DNA from 2 places in the Shewanella sp. 10N.286.52.B9 genome. Region 1 is predicted to be linked to the other one. Evidence: riboswitches for the same ligand, from Rfam matches in the RefSeq annotation. Region 1 holds a riboswitch; the other holds the start of a gene.

What was found. Region 1 has a riboswitch for cobalamin ahead of BCU91_RS03515 (TonB-dependent receptor). Riboswitches for the same ligand answer to the same signal wherever they lie in the genome.
Region 2: linked by a shared signal. The riboswitch ahead of BCU91_RS05290 (ABC transporter ATP-binding protein) and the one ahead of BCU91_RS03515 (TonB-dependent receptor) in region 1 are both predicted to bind cobalamin.

The regions. Positions count from the first base shown of each region.
Region 1 covers NZ_MCTY01000041.1:16,684-23,626, forward strand. Annotated here, with positions in the region: gene BCU91_RS03490 (thiol:disulfide interchange protein DsbA/DsbL) at 107-862, opposite strand; gene BCU91_RS03495 (phosphoribosyltransferase family protein) at 1,364-1,930, shown strand; gene BCU91_RS03500 (U32 family peptidase) at 2,072-4,042, shown strand; gene BCU91_RS03505 (DUF3622 domain-containing protein) at 4,122-4,460, shown strand; gene BCU91_RS03510 (hypothetical protein) at 4,570-5,220, shown strand; cobalamin riboswitch at 5,436-5,655, shown strand; gene BCU91_RS03515 (TonB-dependent receptor) at 5,788-6,943, shown strand, end outside.
Region 2 covers NZ_MCTY01000069.1:25,643-32,585, reverse strand. Annotated here, with positions in the region: gene cobT (nicotinate-nucleotide--dimethylbenzimidazole phosphoribosyltransferase) at 1-549, opposite strand, end outside; gene BCU91_RS05295 (iron ABC transporter permease) at 574-1,671, opposite strand; gene BCU91_RS05290 (ABC transporter ATP-binding protein) at 1,703-2,536, opposite strand; cobalamin riboswitch at 2,654-2,826, opposite strand; gene BCU91_RS05285 (histidine phosphatase family protein) at 2,965-3,666, opposite strand; gene metH (methionine synthase) at 3,964-6,943, shown strand, end outside.

The DNA.
Region 1 (6,943 bases):
GTGACAATTTTACGTTATAACAAAGCTAAAAAAGCCCAAGCATGATTATCATGATTGGGCTTTTTAATACGCTAAAGATTGTACTTAGACAATGATTCTTTGTAGCTTATTTCTTTTCTAATGCTAAGTAATTCATCACGTCAATTAGATCGCCAAGAGTACGCATTTCATTCATGTTGATAGCATACTTATCGTTAACGATGAAAGTCGGTACGCTTTGAACGCGGTACATGATTTGCTGTTGGCGCCATAAAGCTAGCTTTTTGTCAGTTGCTTCGCTGTCAGCAATTTTGTCATAAGCGGCGCTATCGATACCGTGAGCTGCAAATACCTGTTTGATATCGTCACGATTGTTGATTTCTGGCTCGTCATGGCTATGACCTGGAGCACTGTGGTCGTGGTGTCCGCCTTCGCCTTGAATCGCTTGGAACATGGCTTTATTTAATACATCCGCATTACCCACTTCATGAATAACGGCTAAAGCGCGCATGACTTCAGTACCAATATCACTGTTCATAAAGTCAACGTGCTTGGTTTCAAAGTTAATTTCTTTATTCAAGTTACCTTTAATTTCTGGCAGGTACTGGGTTTCCATGTTGTAACAGTTATGGCAGTAGAAAGAGAAAAATTCAGAAATCTTAGGTTCAGTTGATGCTGGTGCATCAGAAATTTGAGTGTAATGTACACCTTCAACAAATTTAGATGGAATTTCTGCCGCTTTTTCAACAGTTTCTACAGCCGTTTCAACAGCAGTTTTTTCTGCAGTTGTAACCGTTGTATCAGCAGGTTTGCCACAGCCCGTTAGGGTTAATGTGAATGCAGCAACAGCCAGCGTGAATGCAATATGTTTAATCTTTACCATGTATGCCTCGACAAAGTGGGGTGATGTTGGCGATATATCGCGAGAGATAATTAAGCTTACGCAACTTAAATAACTCAAGCAACTTAAGCACTTGCTTAATTGCCATAAAGTTAGCTGCGATTATGACTGAATCCGTTAGCAGTGTCAGTGCTAAAACTGTGATGGCCTAGTGCTTTTTAGTAAAAAGCACTGCAATTTAAACTAGCTTTTATAACGACTCAGTAAGCAGAATTTGCCAAGCTTCACAAACTTGCCGAAATTGCTCACTGTCGTCACTATTGTCACTATTGTCACTTTTGTCACTATAGCCCGCTTAATTGTGACTATTTACACTGGCACTTTGATGAGTGGTAGTTGAGACTTATTCTATTTTGGTGATTTTATACCAAGTCGTCATTGTGCGGCTTGAGGCTTATTTGATAAATATTTCTCTTCCTCACAGACAAGTTACCTATAATTGGTATAAAATCCGCCGCAATAAAATAATAGGGGCCTTATCCAATGACAGAGAAACATTATATTAGCGCACAGCAGTTGCTTGAAGACTCATTCAAATTAGCAGCACAAGTGTACGATAGCGGATTCAGACCGCAATTTATTGTCGGGATTTGGCGTGGCGGTGCTCCAATCGGTATTGCAGTGCAAGAATTTTATGATTTTAAGAATGTTGAAACCGATCATATCGCAGTAAGAACGTCATCTTATTACGGTATTGGCACTGATAAGCAAAGCAAGAAAATCAAAGTTCATGGCCTACATTACATCATTGAAAATGCCAATGCTGATGATGGGCTATTAATTGTGGATGATGTATTTGATTCTGGCCGCAGTGTTGATGCATTAATTGATAAATTGCAAAAATTTATGCGCAAAAATATCCCGACAGATATTCGAGTGGCTTGTCCTTATTACAAACCAAAAAATACCGCAGTTGATTTAAAGCCGGATTATTTTATCCATGAGTCTGAAGAATGGCTTGTTTTTCCTCATGAAGTGTCAGGTTTAAACCCGCAAGAAATCGCTGAAGGTAAAACAGATTTTAAGAATATTCAGCATTTGTTTAAGTAAAAGCATCGATATTGGTTATTTTTTGCTAAACTAGCAGCTCAACAGTGCGTCAAGAGAGTGCCTGACACGTGGTTATTGTCCGTGTTTAATTCACCTTCTTGATGCATTTTTTATTATTACCCTGAAAAGATACTGCCCATTATGAGCTCTGTTGAGATATTTTCCCCACAACAAACCACTGATAAGCCTCTAGATACTCAATCTCTAGGTTCTCAATCTTTAGCGAGCAAGTCGCAAGAGAAAAAGCAGCTTGAACTACTGGCACCCGCTAAAAATGCTGATTACGGCATTGAAGCTATTCGTCATGGTGCTGATGCTGTATATATTGGCGGACCTGCATTTGGTGCACGCCATAATGCCGGTAATAGTGTGGAAGACATTGCCAGACTGGCAGAGTTTGCTCATCGTTATCATGCTCAAGTGTTTGTAGCGTTAAATACCATTTTAATGGATGACGAAATTGCCAAAGCGCAGGCACTTATTTGGGAATTATACGAAGCAGGTGTGGATGCATTAATTATTCAAGATATGGGCTTGTTGCAGTTAGATTTACCGCCAATTGCACTGCACGCGAGTACCCAAATGGATAATCGCACCCCAGAAAAAGCAGTGTTTTTAGAACAGGTCGGTTTTTCACAGGTGGTATTAGCCCGTGAGCTGAATTTACCGCAAATTAAAGAAATTGCAGCCAGTACGCAACTTAAGCTTGAGTACTTTGTTCATGGCGCATTGTGCGTCAGTTATAGCGGCTTATGTAATATCAGTCATGCGTTTTCTAATCGCAGTGCTAACCGTGGTGAATGTTCACAAATGTGCCGTTTGCCTTGCGATTTATCCACCCGTGATGGTGAAGTGTTAGCTGAAAATCAGCATTTGTTGTCATTAAAAGACAACAACCAAACTGAGAATTTAGAAGCATTAATTGATGCAGGCGTAACATCATTTAAAGTGGAAGGCCGTTTAAAAGATATTAGTTATCTTAAAAACGTCACCGCCCATTATCGCCAGCAGTTAGATGCGATTATTGATCGCCGCAGCGATCTTGAGTCAATGTCTCATGGTCGAAGCGAATTTACTTTTACGCCAGATCCTGAAAAAAGCTTTAACCGCGGTAAGACAGATTACTTTATTAATCAACGTACTGAGCAAATTGAGCATTTTAGCTCGCCAAAGTACATTGGTGAAAAAGTGGGGGTTATCACCAGTGTTGGCCGCGATTTTATTAAAGTCGATAGCAGTAAAGCGGGTAAAGCCGTTGAGTTTAATAACGGTGATGGCTTGTGCTTCTTTATTGATGGTTATCAAAAGCAGCGTTTATCTGATAACAAAACCAAAGGCTTAAGGGTTAACCGCGCTGATGGTAATACTTTATATCTGACCGATGTGTCGAAAGACTTAAAAGTCGGTGTGGAGTTATTTAGAAACTTCGATCATCAATTTGATGCTTTGCTATCAAAAGACTCTGCTAGCCGTAACATTGCGGTTGATATGGTATTGGCTGATACGCCGCAAGGCATTTCACTGACCATCAGTGACAAGCATGCCCATAGCGTTACAGTAGAGCTTGAGTGGGCAAAAGAGCCGGCGAAAGATTACGCTAAAGCAGATGCAAGCCTGCGAACGCAGCTCGGCAAACTGGGTAACAGTGACTATCAGTTACAGCAGTTAACGATTGAATGTGCTAATCGTTGGTTTTTTCCAGCGTCAGTGATTAATGGTTTAAGGCGAGATGCCATTGCCGCCTTTGATGACGCCAGAGTAAAAGGCTACCAGCGACCACAGCGAGCTGAGCATGATAAGTCAGCGCGTTTCCCGCAAAAGTATTTAAGTTTTTTATCTAATGTTGCAAACGATAAGTCTCGTGAATTTTATGAGCAACACGGTGTGGTTCAAATTGAAGACACTTACGAGAAAAACAAACTATTAACCGATGCACCATTAATGGTGACTAAGCATTGCTTACGTTACAGCTTTAATTTATGCCCTAAAGAAGTTGAAGGCATTAAAGCTGACCCAATGGTGCTCGATATTGGCAAAGACCGCTTAAAGCTGGTTTTCGATTGCCTAAAATGTGAAATGATGATCGTTGGATCAAATCAATTAGTAAAGTAATCAGGTGATGTCATCTTATTACTCAATAACCATTATCACGCGCGATGCGTGGCGATAAATTTGTAGGAAAAAGCCCAAAATGACTAAAGCAAAAAAATATGATTTTAGAGTAAAACAAGTTGGTACAACTTGGAAAACTGAAATCACTCGTCGTATGACTGCAACTAAGACTATTGTGTCTAAAAGTCATGACGGATTTGCATCAGAAGCCGAGGCTGAAGCTTGGGGTAAGCAAGAGCTTCCCGCTTTTTTAACCACGCAAGCTGAACGCAATAAACGTAAAACAGAAAAACAACTTAAGGCTAAATCAATTGCAGATGCAATTGCTGCAGAAGCATTAACCGATGAAGCAGATGCATTATCAGATGATGCTAAGCAAATAGATGCTGCCGATAGCGCAGATGTTGTTGAAGATTAAGCGTTAAAACATTACAGTAATGCAACAACTTGGTGACAAGGTTTGCCGTATTTATTTTTGAATAAACCAAACTTCACCTTTCAGCACCAATACCAAGGACGAATTAGGTATGAAAGCTTGCTTTACGACAATAATATTTTCAGGGCTGTTGTTATTAGGCCCTGGAAATAAAGTAATGGCCAAAGAGTCACAGTCTTACCTCAATAGCACCACCAATCAATCAGCAGATGCAACTAACGCTGCAAAAAGAGAGTTATCAATATTTTCCAAAAGTGTGTCTTTTGAGCTGCCTATTGGCTGGAATATGGCATTTAATTCTAGCAAAGGGAATATGTATAAAGCTGAGTTTGTTCCTGCTGGAGAAAGTTTAAATAATTGGTCTGATTTATTCTGTATTCAAGGCTTTGAGGGCTTGGCAGAAAATATCGAGCCTGAGCGATTTTTAAATAATTTTGCTAGCACCTACCAAGACAGCTGCCAAGGTGAGGTGGTTTATGAGCAACTTGGAAAAACCCAGATGGGTGGTCAAGAAGCGTATCACGGCATTATCGGCTGTACCGTTATGGCTAACTTTTTACAGCAAGGTGGCTCAGTTAAACAGCAAGGTGAAATAGGTTATTACGCCGTAATTAAAGGCGTTGAAGACTTGTACTTTATGCATAAGTCTATGCGCGGCGATGTTTTTAATAAAAACTCAGCGCCATTAAAATCGACCAATCATCGTCAATTTATGTCGAATTTTAAGCAGTTACGATTCTAGACATTTTCTTTTTATCAATAATTGGTTTATCAACAATCCGCTTATCAGTAAGCGAGCTATTAATGAGTAATCATATTATTCAAACTATTTTTCAATAAGTTGAATAATATGATTGATTCATTTTCGTTATATCAAAAATCCCCATAAGCACGTTATACTATATCAGCTTGTTATATGGCTGCTTTAAGTCGTAGCAATCAAAAAATTTATATAATTTATCGTCAATTTATAGTGGTGCCTGTGTATGACACGGGATAATCGGGAAACTAGTGAAAATCTAGTACTGCCCCCGCAACGGTAATGGTGAGGACAGAGTGCGTTAAAGCTTGTAGCTGTGAAATTTAAGCTGCTATTTAACGTTAAAAATTCATGTTCGTCAGTAGCTTTGCTACTTTAACCTAAGTCCGGAGACCGGCCCTATAGATGATTTTGAGATTTCGGTGGGCAGATCTCGAAATGTAGCTCGTTGCTTGTAAATAATCATGGTTTATCGCTAACAGATAAATTTACGAGTACGATGCGCTGCGGCAAATATGCCCCATTTTTCCTTTCAGGAGTTAAAGGTAAATGGGTACAAATCTAACAAAAATCGCATCAGCATTAAGCCTAGTATTTGGTCTAGCTGCTTCAACAACCTCAGTTGTTTACGCTGACACCACAACAGACAATTCTGCCAATGCAGAGGTTGAAAAAATTGTGGTTATTGGTCGTCAAGATGCAAATCCTCTTAATATTGCAGCGAATGTAAATGTGATCGACCAAGCTGATATTCAGCTTAGTGGTGCGGTGAGCTTAACGGAGTTATTACGTTCTCAAGCGGGTATTCAAGTGTCTGATAACAACTCAGGTACGACTTTTGCCATGCGCGGTTTTTCAGCGTCTCAAGCCGCCAGCAATACCTTAATTTTGATTGATGGTCGCCGCTTAAACAATATTGATATTGCGGCTCCTAGCATTAATGCCGTGCCGTTAAATCAAGTTGAGCGGGTGGAAATATTATCAGGTAGTGCTGGGGTACTTTATGGCGATCAAGCTGTTGGCGGGGTGATTAACATCATCACTAAAGCGCCTAATAAAGACGGCGGCGGACTGCAATTAAGTGCTGGCAGCTTTGATACTTATGAAGCTAAAGGGGATATTTCAGGCAAAATTAATGACGCTTGGCATTATTACTTGGCCGGCAGTTACAATCAAAGTGATAACTATCGCGATAATAACGACAGTGAAACCGGCTCAATTCTAGGCCGTTTGCAATATCAAACTGATTTACAAAATTTCTTTGTTGAAGCCAGCTACTTCGATAATGATCGCCAGGCCCCTGGTGCGCTAACACTGGAGCAGTATCTGCAAGATCCAACTCAGGCCGCACCTTTTACCGATGATGATTATGTTCATGAAATGACCACAGCGCTGCGCAGTGGCTATGAGTACCAATTAACTAAAGAATGGGCTTTGGCCACTGATTTAACTTACTCTGATACTCTAACCACTAACTTTATTTGGGGCAGTGCTGGGCGTATCGAGCGAAGTTTATTAAGCTTTTCACCCAAAGCCACAGCAAATTATCAGCTAGATAATGGTGATTTAGACATTATTGCTGGGGTTGATTTAAGTATCGGTGAGGCCGATTTTGATACTGCTTACATTCAACGTAATAATGAACAGAAAGTGACCAGTGCTTATGTGCAAGCCTCAGTGCCATTAACGCAGTCATTATCCTATG
Region 2 (6,943 bases), on a different contig from region 1:
GCCAATGCCCATTTCACCAAGCGCAATCAGGTTACAACCTGAATCATAGTGACGATTAACCACTTCACTTGCATAGCTAAAGCCATCTTTAACCACTAATAAACTCATGGCCGCTTTTTGATGAATTGCTTGAGTGCCATTGCCTAAACGATGCTGAGTAATACGAGGGTCATCAACTGGCTGCAACATGCCGCAATCAATCACTTCAAGGTTTAAACCCATTTGACGGCAAAAGACATTAATCGCAGCGCCGCCATTGGCAAAGTTAGCCACCATTTGTTGAGTAACTTCACTGGGGGCAATCGATACCCCATGAGCAGCAATACCATGATCGCCAGCAAACACCAACATAGCAGGCTTATTAATACTCAACTTATGCCTAATATTGTACTTTGGTTTCATATTAGCTTGTGGCGACAGTTGCACTTGTGCAATCTGCATTGCTAGCGTTTCGAGTAACCCTAGCGCCCCTAGCGGCTTAGTTTTCTGATTAATTTTATGCTGTATTTGATCATCAAATTTATGACTAACTGGATCTACCGCAAACATCTAAAACTCTCCAAAACTGCAATCTCATCGACGATGACGTAATACAAAAAGAAAAAATACACTACCAATTGCGGCAGTGATAATACCTACCGGCAACTCTTGGTTGCCTAATAAACAACGGGCTAATACATCAATCCATACCATAAATATGCCGCCGACTAATGCCGTCATCATAATAGGTTGTTGCCCAGGATAGAGCAGCCGCACGGTATGAGGGATCATCAAGCCAACAAAGCCAATGCCGCCGCAACTTGCCACCAGCGTGGCGGTAATTAATGAACACAAAATAAGCATTGCTAAGCGAATTTTGGCGACGTTAACCCCTAAGGAGTGCGCCGTTTCATCCCCCGCTTGAATGGCTAATACCTGACGCTTAAAAGCTAAAATAATTAATATGCTGCAAACTACCACCACAGATGGGATAACCAGGCCTGCCCAGCTAGCTTTAGCAAAGCTGCCCAAACTCCAAAATAATACTGAAGCCGCCGCTTGAGGGCTTGAAAAATACAGTACCAAACTGGTTAGCGCGCCGAACATGAAAGAGGTGGCCACCCCAGACAATAGCATCCGCTCAACTTGGCTAGCACGACCAAAACCAGATAAACCTAATACCAACAGCACAGATAAACTCGAACCAATAAAAGCGCCAATTGGTAAACTAATGGATGACCAAGACCACCAGGCATCATTACTGAATAAGCCTGAACGTAAAATGGCATTGGCAAGATGACCAGAAGACTCTGCTAACCATTGCAGCACTAAGCCTTGGCTGCCAAAAAAGCTCAGCACTAATACCGCCCCAAATGACGCCCCAGAGCTAATACCAAATAAATAGGGATCCGCCAACGGGTTACGTGTCACCGTTTGCAATACACTGCCCGCAAGCGCCAAACCTGCGCCTGCCACAAAGGCTAAAATAATTCTTGGAAAACGCAGCTCAAACACAATCCGCTGCGTTAGTGAATCTGTTTCACCTGTACCTAATGCCAGATTAGCAAACAAGCTAACGACTTGTTCAAAACTGATATTGGCTGCGCCGAAACTTGCCGCGGCGATTGGAGTAACTAAGGTCACTATGGCAGTAACAAACAGCAGTAGCTTATGCTTAAAACTTAAACTCATCTGCTTTGCTAGCTTCACTGATTGTGTGGCATCAATGGCTGTCATTTATCGCCCTGCCCGTGTTTTGATTAGCATTGTCATAATGACTTTGATAACCATAAAAGTAGGTAATTAACGGTTTACCGTGCTGTGGGTGACTTGATATTTGGCAGCAAACATCAAACACGTTCCCCAAAATGGTTTCTGTTAATACTTCATCAGGTAAACCTTGAGCGATGCACTTTCCTTGATCAAGTAACAGCAATCTATCGCACATTGCGCTGGCTAAATTAAGATCGTGAATAGAGGCAATCACGCTAATGCCAAGTTGCCTAACCAACTCAAGAATTTGGATTTGATAGCGAATATCTAAATGATTAGTCGGCTCATCAAGGATCAATAACTGCGGCTTTTGCACGATAGCCCGTGCAATTAATGCCCGCTGTTTTTCACCGCCAGATAACTGCTCATATTGCTGCAAGGCTTTGTGCTCAAGACCCACTTTAGCCAGTGCCTTGGCAATATCATCTGCATCTGCTTGGGTATTGGTTTCAAAAAGGCCTTTATGGGGCGTTAAGCCCATAGAAACCAGTTGATGGGTGGTCATATCAAAATAATGGGGTGACTCTTGCTGCACAACGGCAACCTTAGTGGCCAATTGTTTATGAGAAAAACCATTAATATTGTCGCCAAATAAGCTGATTTTGCCAGCATCAGGGGTGATATAGCGATACAAGCAGCGCAGTAAGCTGGATTTACCCGCACCATTAGGGCCAATAAGCCCTAGCATTTCACCACGTTGCAAGGAAAAACTGACTTGAGAAAGGATCTCATTGTCTGCAACTGACCAGCTTAGCTGATCAACTGTTAATGCCGCAGTAGTCAAGATACTACCCCTGCGGTTATCCAAGAGGCATGTTTAGCCACATCTGGGGTTTTAATACTGATCACGATACAAACTCCGCCTGAGTTACCCGCTCAAGTTGTTGTTAGGTGCTGCTAATTCAGCAAGAAAAACTAAGCTAGGTATCTGACTTAATGGCATTCATTAATCACTTATCTTACAAGTGATGAGATGCTATTTTACAGTTGCGGGTACAGTTCGAGCTAAACAGCATTTAGGCTAGTTCTCGATTCCCTACTCATTTAGCGAACCGCTTGATACTGGTGTTGCTTAAAGCATTTCACACAAGCACTCAACTGCAGCTAAATTGACTTAATTTGAAATTTTATTGCACTTAATAAATGCGGCTTATATTGTACGGTATATCTGCCTAAGTGAAGTTAGTTTTTTCTGCTAATTTTAGGCTAAAACTAATTATTCCAGTTTAAACGATAGACGGGTTTAGTCGATTTATCATCAGCTTCAGGCCAAAACACATCAATGGTTACCGTCGCGGCATAATCTATATTCAGTTGTCCATATAGCCCTTTACAGCGCTCAAGTCCTAACACCAAAGCGATAATATGACGGATAACTCCACCGTGAGTCACAACCAGAGCAGTGGCTGATGCTGTTGCCTTAGCACTATTAGCCTCAGCAGTATGAGCTTCAGCCAAGTTGTAAGCTTGCAAGGTTATTTGCGCAAAAGCCTGCGCCACCCTTTGTTCAAATTCAGCCATGGGCTCAGCTTGGGGCGCGCCATGCTCCCAAGGGTTATCCCAATAGGCATCTAACGCTTTAGCGCTATGCTGATAAAGCTCTGCAAAGCTTTTTCCGTCCCACAAGCCAAAATCAATTTCCTGTAATTGAGACATTATCTCAACCTGTAAAGCTAAATCAGCACTCACTTGGTTTAACTGCTGCGCTAATTCAGCGGCAAACGCATGGCAGCGCACCAAAGGCGAACTGTATAGCTGCAGTGATGGCAAACAACCTAATAGCCCTAGCTTAGCCGCACTCTGGTGCATGTTCGTTAGCCCCAAATCAGTTAGCGCCACATCGGTTTTACCCCGCAAAATACTGTCGCCTTCACATTGGCCATGGCGTAACAATATTATCTTAGCTTGCTTCATCTAAGGAGACTCCATCGGCCGTTTCAATTGGCTTATGTTTTTAGTGTGAGCAATGGGCTTGCTCTTACAATCTATTTAAACGTATTATGGACGTCTATACGTTTAAATGTCCAAACAAAATATTTTAAGATGAATTTTATTACAGGGGATTTCGCATTATTCTGCCCTATAAAAGCATAAATAAAGGTATGCTTATTTCATCTAAAACCGTTAACACAATCCACTAACTACTTAAGTTAGCGTGTTATTTAACGCTCGATTAAGTGATTAGCATAAAAGCAATTAAGGTAATACGTTATGGCGAAGTCGACTTCCTACAGTCAGGTACTTGAACAACTTACAAATACGCTAAAACAGCGCATAGTTATCCTCGATGGTGCCATGGGCACAATGATTCAAGACTACAAACTGGAAGAAGCCGACTATCGTGGTGAGCGTTTTAAAGACTGGCACTGTGACGTAAAAGGCAACAACGACATGTTGGTGCTAAGCCAACGCCAAATCATTAAAGATATCCACACTAAATACCTGTTAGCGGGTGCTGACATTATTGAAACCAATACCTTTAATGCCACCACGATTGCTATGGCCGATTACGACATGCAGTCGTTGTCAGCAGAAATTAACCTTGAAGGCGCCAAAGTTGCCCGTGAAGCCGCTGATGACGTTACTGCGCAAACGGGTATTAAACGCTATGTTGCAGGGGTGCTTGGGCCAACCAACCGCACTTGCTCTATCAGCCCAGATGTAAACGACCCCAGTTTTCGTAATATCACTTTTGATCAATTAGTCGAAGCCTATGTTGAATCAACCCGTGCATTAATTGATGGCGGCGCAGATATCATCATGGTCGAAACCATCTTTGATACCCTCAACGCCAAAGCCGCATTATTTGCCATCGAATTAGTGTTTGATCAAATTGGTGATCGGCTACCTGTAATGATTTCAGGCACCATTACTGATGCTTCAGGTCGTACCCTAACAGGGCAAACCACCGAAGGCTTTTACAACTCACTGCGCCATATCAAACCATTATCCATTGGCCTTAACTGCGCCCTTGGCCCAAAAGAGTTGCGTCCCTACGTTGAAGAGTTATCACGGATTGCAGAATGTTATGTTTCTGCCCACCCTAACGCTGGCTTACCTAATGAGTTTGGTGGTTACGATGAAACCCCAGAAGAAATGGCCGAAGTGATCAGTGATTGGGCACGGGAAGGCATGCTCAATATTGTGGGTGGCTGTTGTGGTAGTACACCCGCGCACATTAGCGTTATTCGCGATGCCGTTATCAGCCATGAGCCACGTGTCATACCTGATATTCCCGTTGCCTGTCGCTTATCAGGGCTTGAGCCATTAACCATTGATGGCAACTCATTATTTGTTAACGTCGGCGAGCGCGCCAACGTCACAGGTTCAGCCAAGTTCCTGCGGTTAATCAAAGAAGAAAAGTTTGAAGAAGCCCTAGATGTCGTGCGCGAGCAAGTTGAAAACGGCGCACAAATCATCGATGTCAACATGGATGAAGGTATGCTTGATGGCGCAGAGTCTATGAAAAAGTTCTTGAACTTAATCGCCTCAGAGCCTGATATTTCCCGCGTGCCTATTATGATTGACTCATCAAAATGGGACGTCATTGAAGCAGGCCTTAAGTGCGTGCAGGGTAAGTCGATTGTTAACTCCATTTCGATGAAAGAAGGTGAACAAGCCTTTATTCAGCAAGCCACCTTAGTGAAACGCTATGGCGCAGCCGCCATTGTGATGGCATTTGATGAAGATGGCCAAGCCGATACCCGCGCCCGTAAAACCGAAATCTGTACCCGCGCCTATCGCATACTGGTTGATGTGGTTGGCTTTGCCCCAGAAGACATCATTTTCGACCCGAATATATTTGCCATTGCCACCGGCATTGACGAGCACGATAACTACGCCGTCGATTTTATTGAGTCCATTAAAGACATTAAAGCCACTCTACCCCATGCAATGATTTCTGGCGGTGTGTCAAACGTCTCGTTCTCGTTTCGTGGTAACAACCCAGTCCGCGAAGCCATTCATGCGGTGTTTTTATACCACGCGATTCAAGCGGGCATGGACATGGGTATCGTTAACGCAGGTCAGTTAGCCATATTTGATGACATCGACAAAGACTTAAAAGAAAAAGTCGAAAATGTGGTACTGAATTTACCTTGCCCCGTTGCCGACTCAAGCAATACTGAGCAACTACTAGATGTTGCTGAGCGTTTTCGTGGTGACGGCAAACAAGTGGCTAAAAAGGAAGACTTAGCTTGGCGTAGTCTGCCCGTTAATGAGCGCTTATCCCACGCCTTAGTGAAAGGCATTACTGAGTTTATCGACCAAGACACCGAAGAAGCGCGCGCCGCTGCCACCCGCCCACTTGATGTGATTGAAGGGCCATTAATGGATGGGATGAATGTGGTCGGTGACTTATTTGGCTCAGGCAAAATGTTTCTGCCGCAAGTCGTTAAATCGGCTAGGGTAATGAAAAAAGCCGTGGCTTATTTAAACCCATACATTGAAGCGGAAAAAGTTGAAGGTCAATCAAACGGTAAAATTTTAATGGTTACCGTAAAAGGTGACGTGCACGATATCGGTAAAAACATTGTCGGCGTGGTGCTAGCCTGTAACGGCTTTGAAGTGTTCGACCTAGGCGTCATGGTGTCAGTTGAAAAAATCCTCGAAGCCGTAAAAGAGCACAATATTGATATTATTGGTATGTCAGGGCTTATTACCCCAAGCCTTGATGAAATGGTACATAACGTCAAAACCTTCCACCGAGAAGGGTTAACCATTCCGGCGATTATTGGTGGTGCAACCTGCTCGAAAATTCATACCGCAGTAAAAATTGCCCCACATTATCCACATGGTGCAATTTACATTGCCGATGCCTCGCGCGCAGTGCCTATGGTGTCAAAACTGGTAAATAACGACACTCGCCAGCCCACCATTGATGCAACCTATGCTGAATACGACATCATGCGTGAAAAGCGGTTATCACAAACCAAACGCAAAACCATAGTGTCAATTGACGCTGCCCGTGAAAACCGCTGTAAACACGATTGGGATAACTACACCCCATTTAAACCGAACAAATTGGGCCGCCAAGTATTTGATGATTACCCACTAGAAGATCTAGTGGATCGCATCGATTGGACGCCGTTTTTCAGAAGCTGGGAGCTGCATGGCCACTTCCCTGAAATTTTAGATGACAAAATTGTCGGTGAAGAAGCCCGTAAGCTCTATGCCGATGGTAAAGCCATGC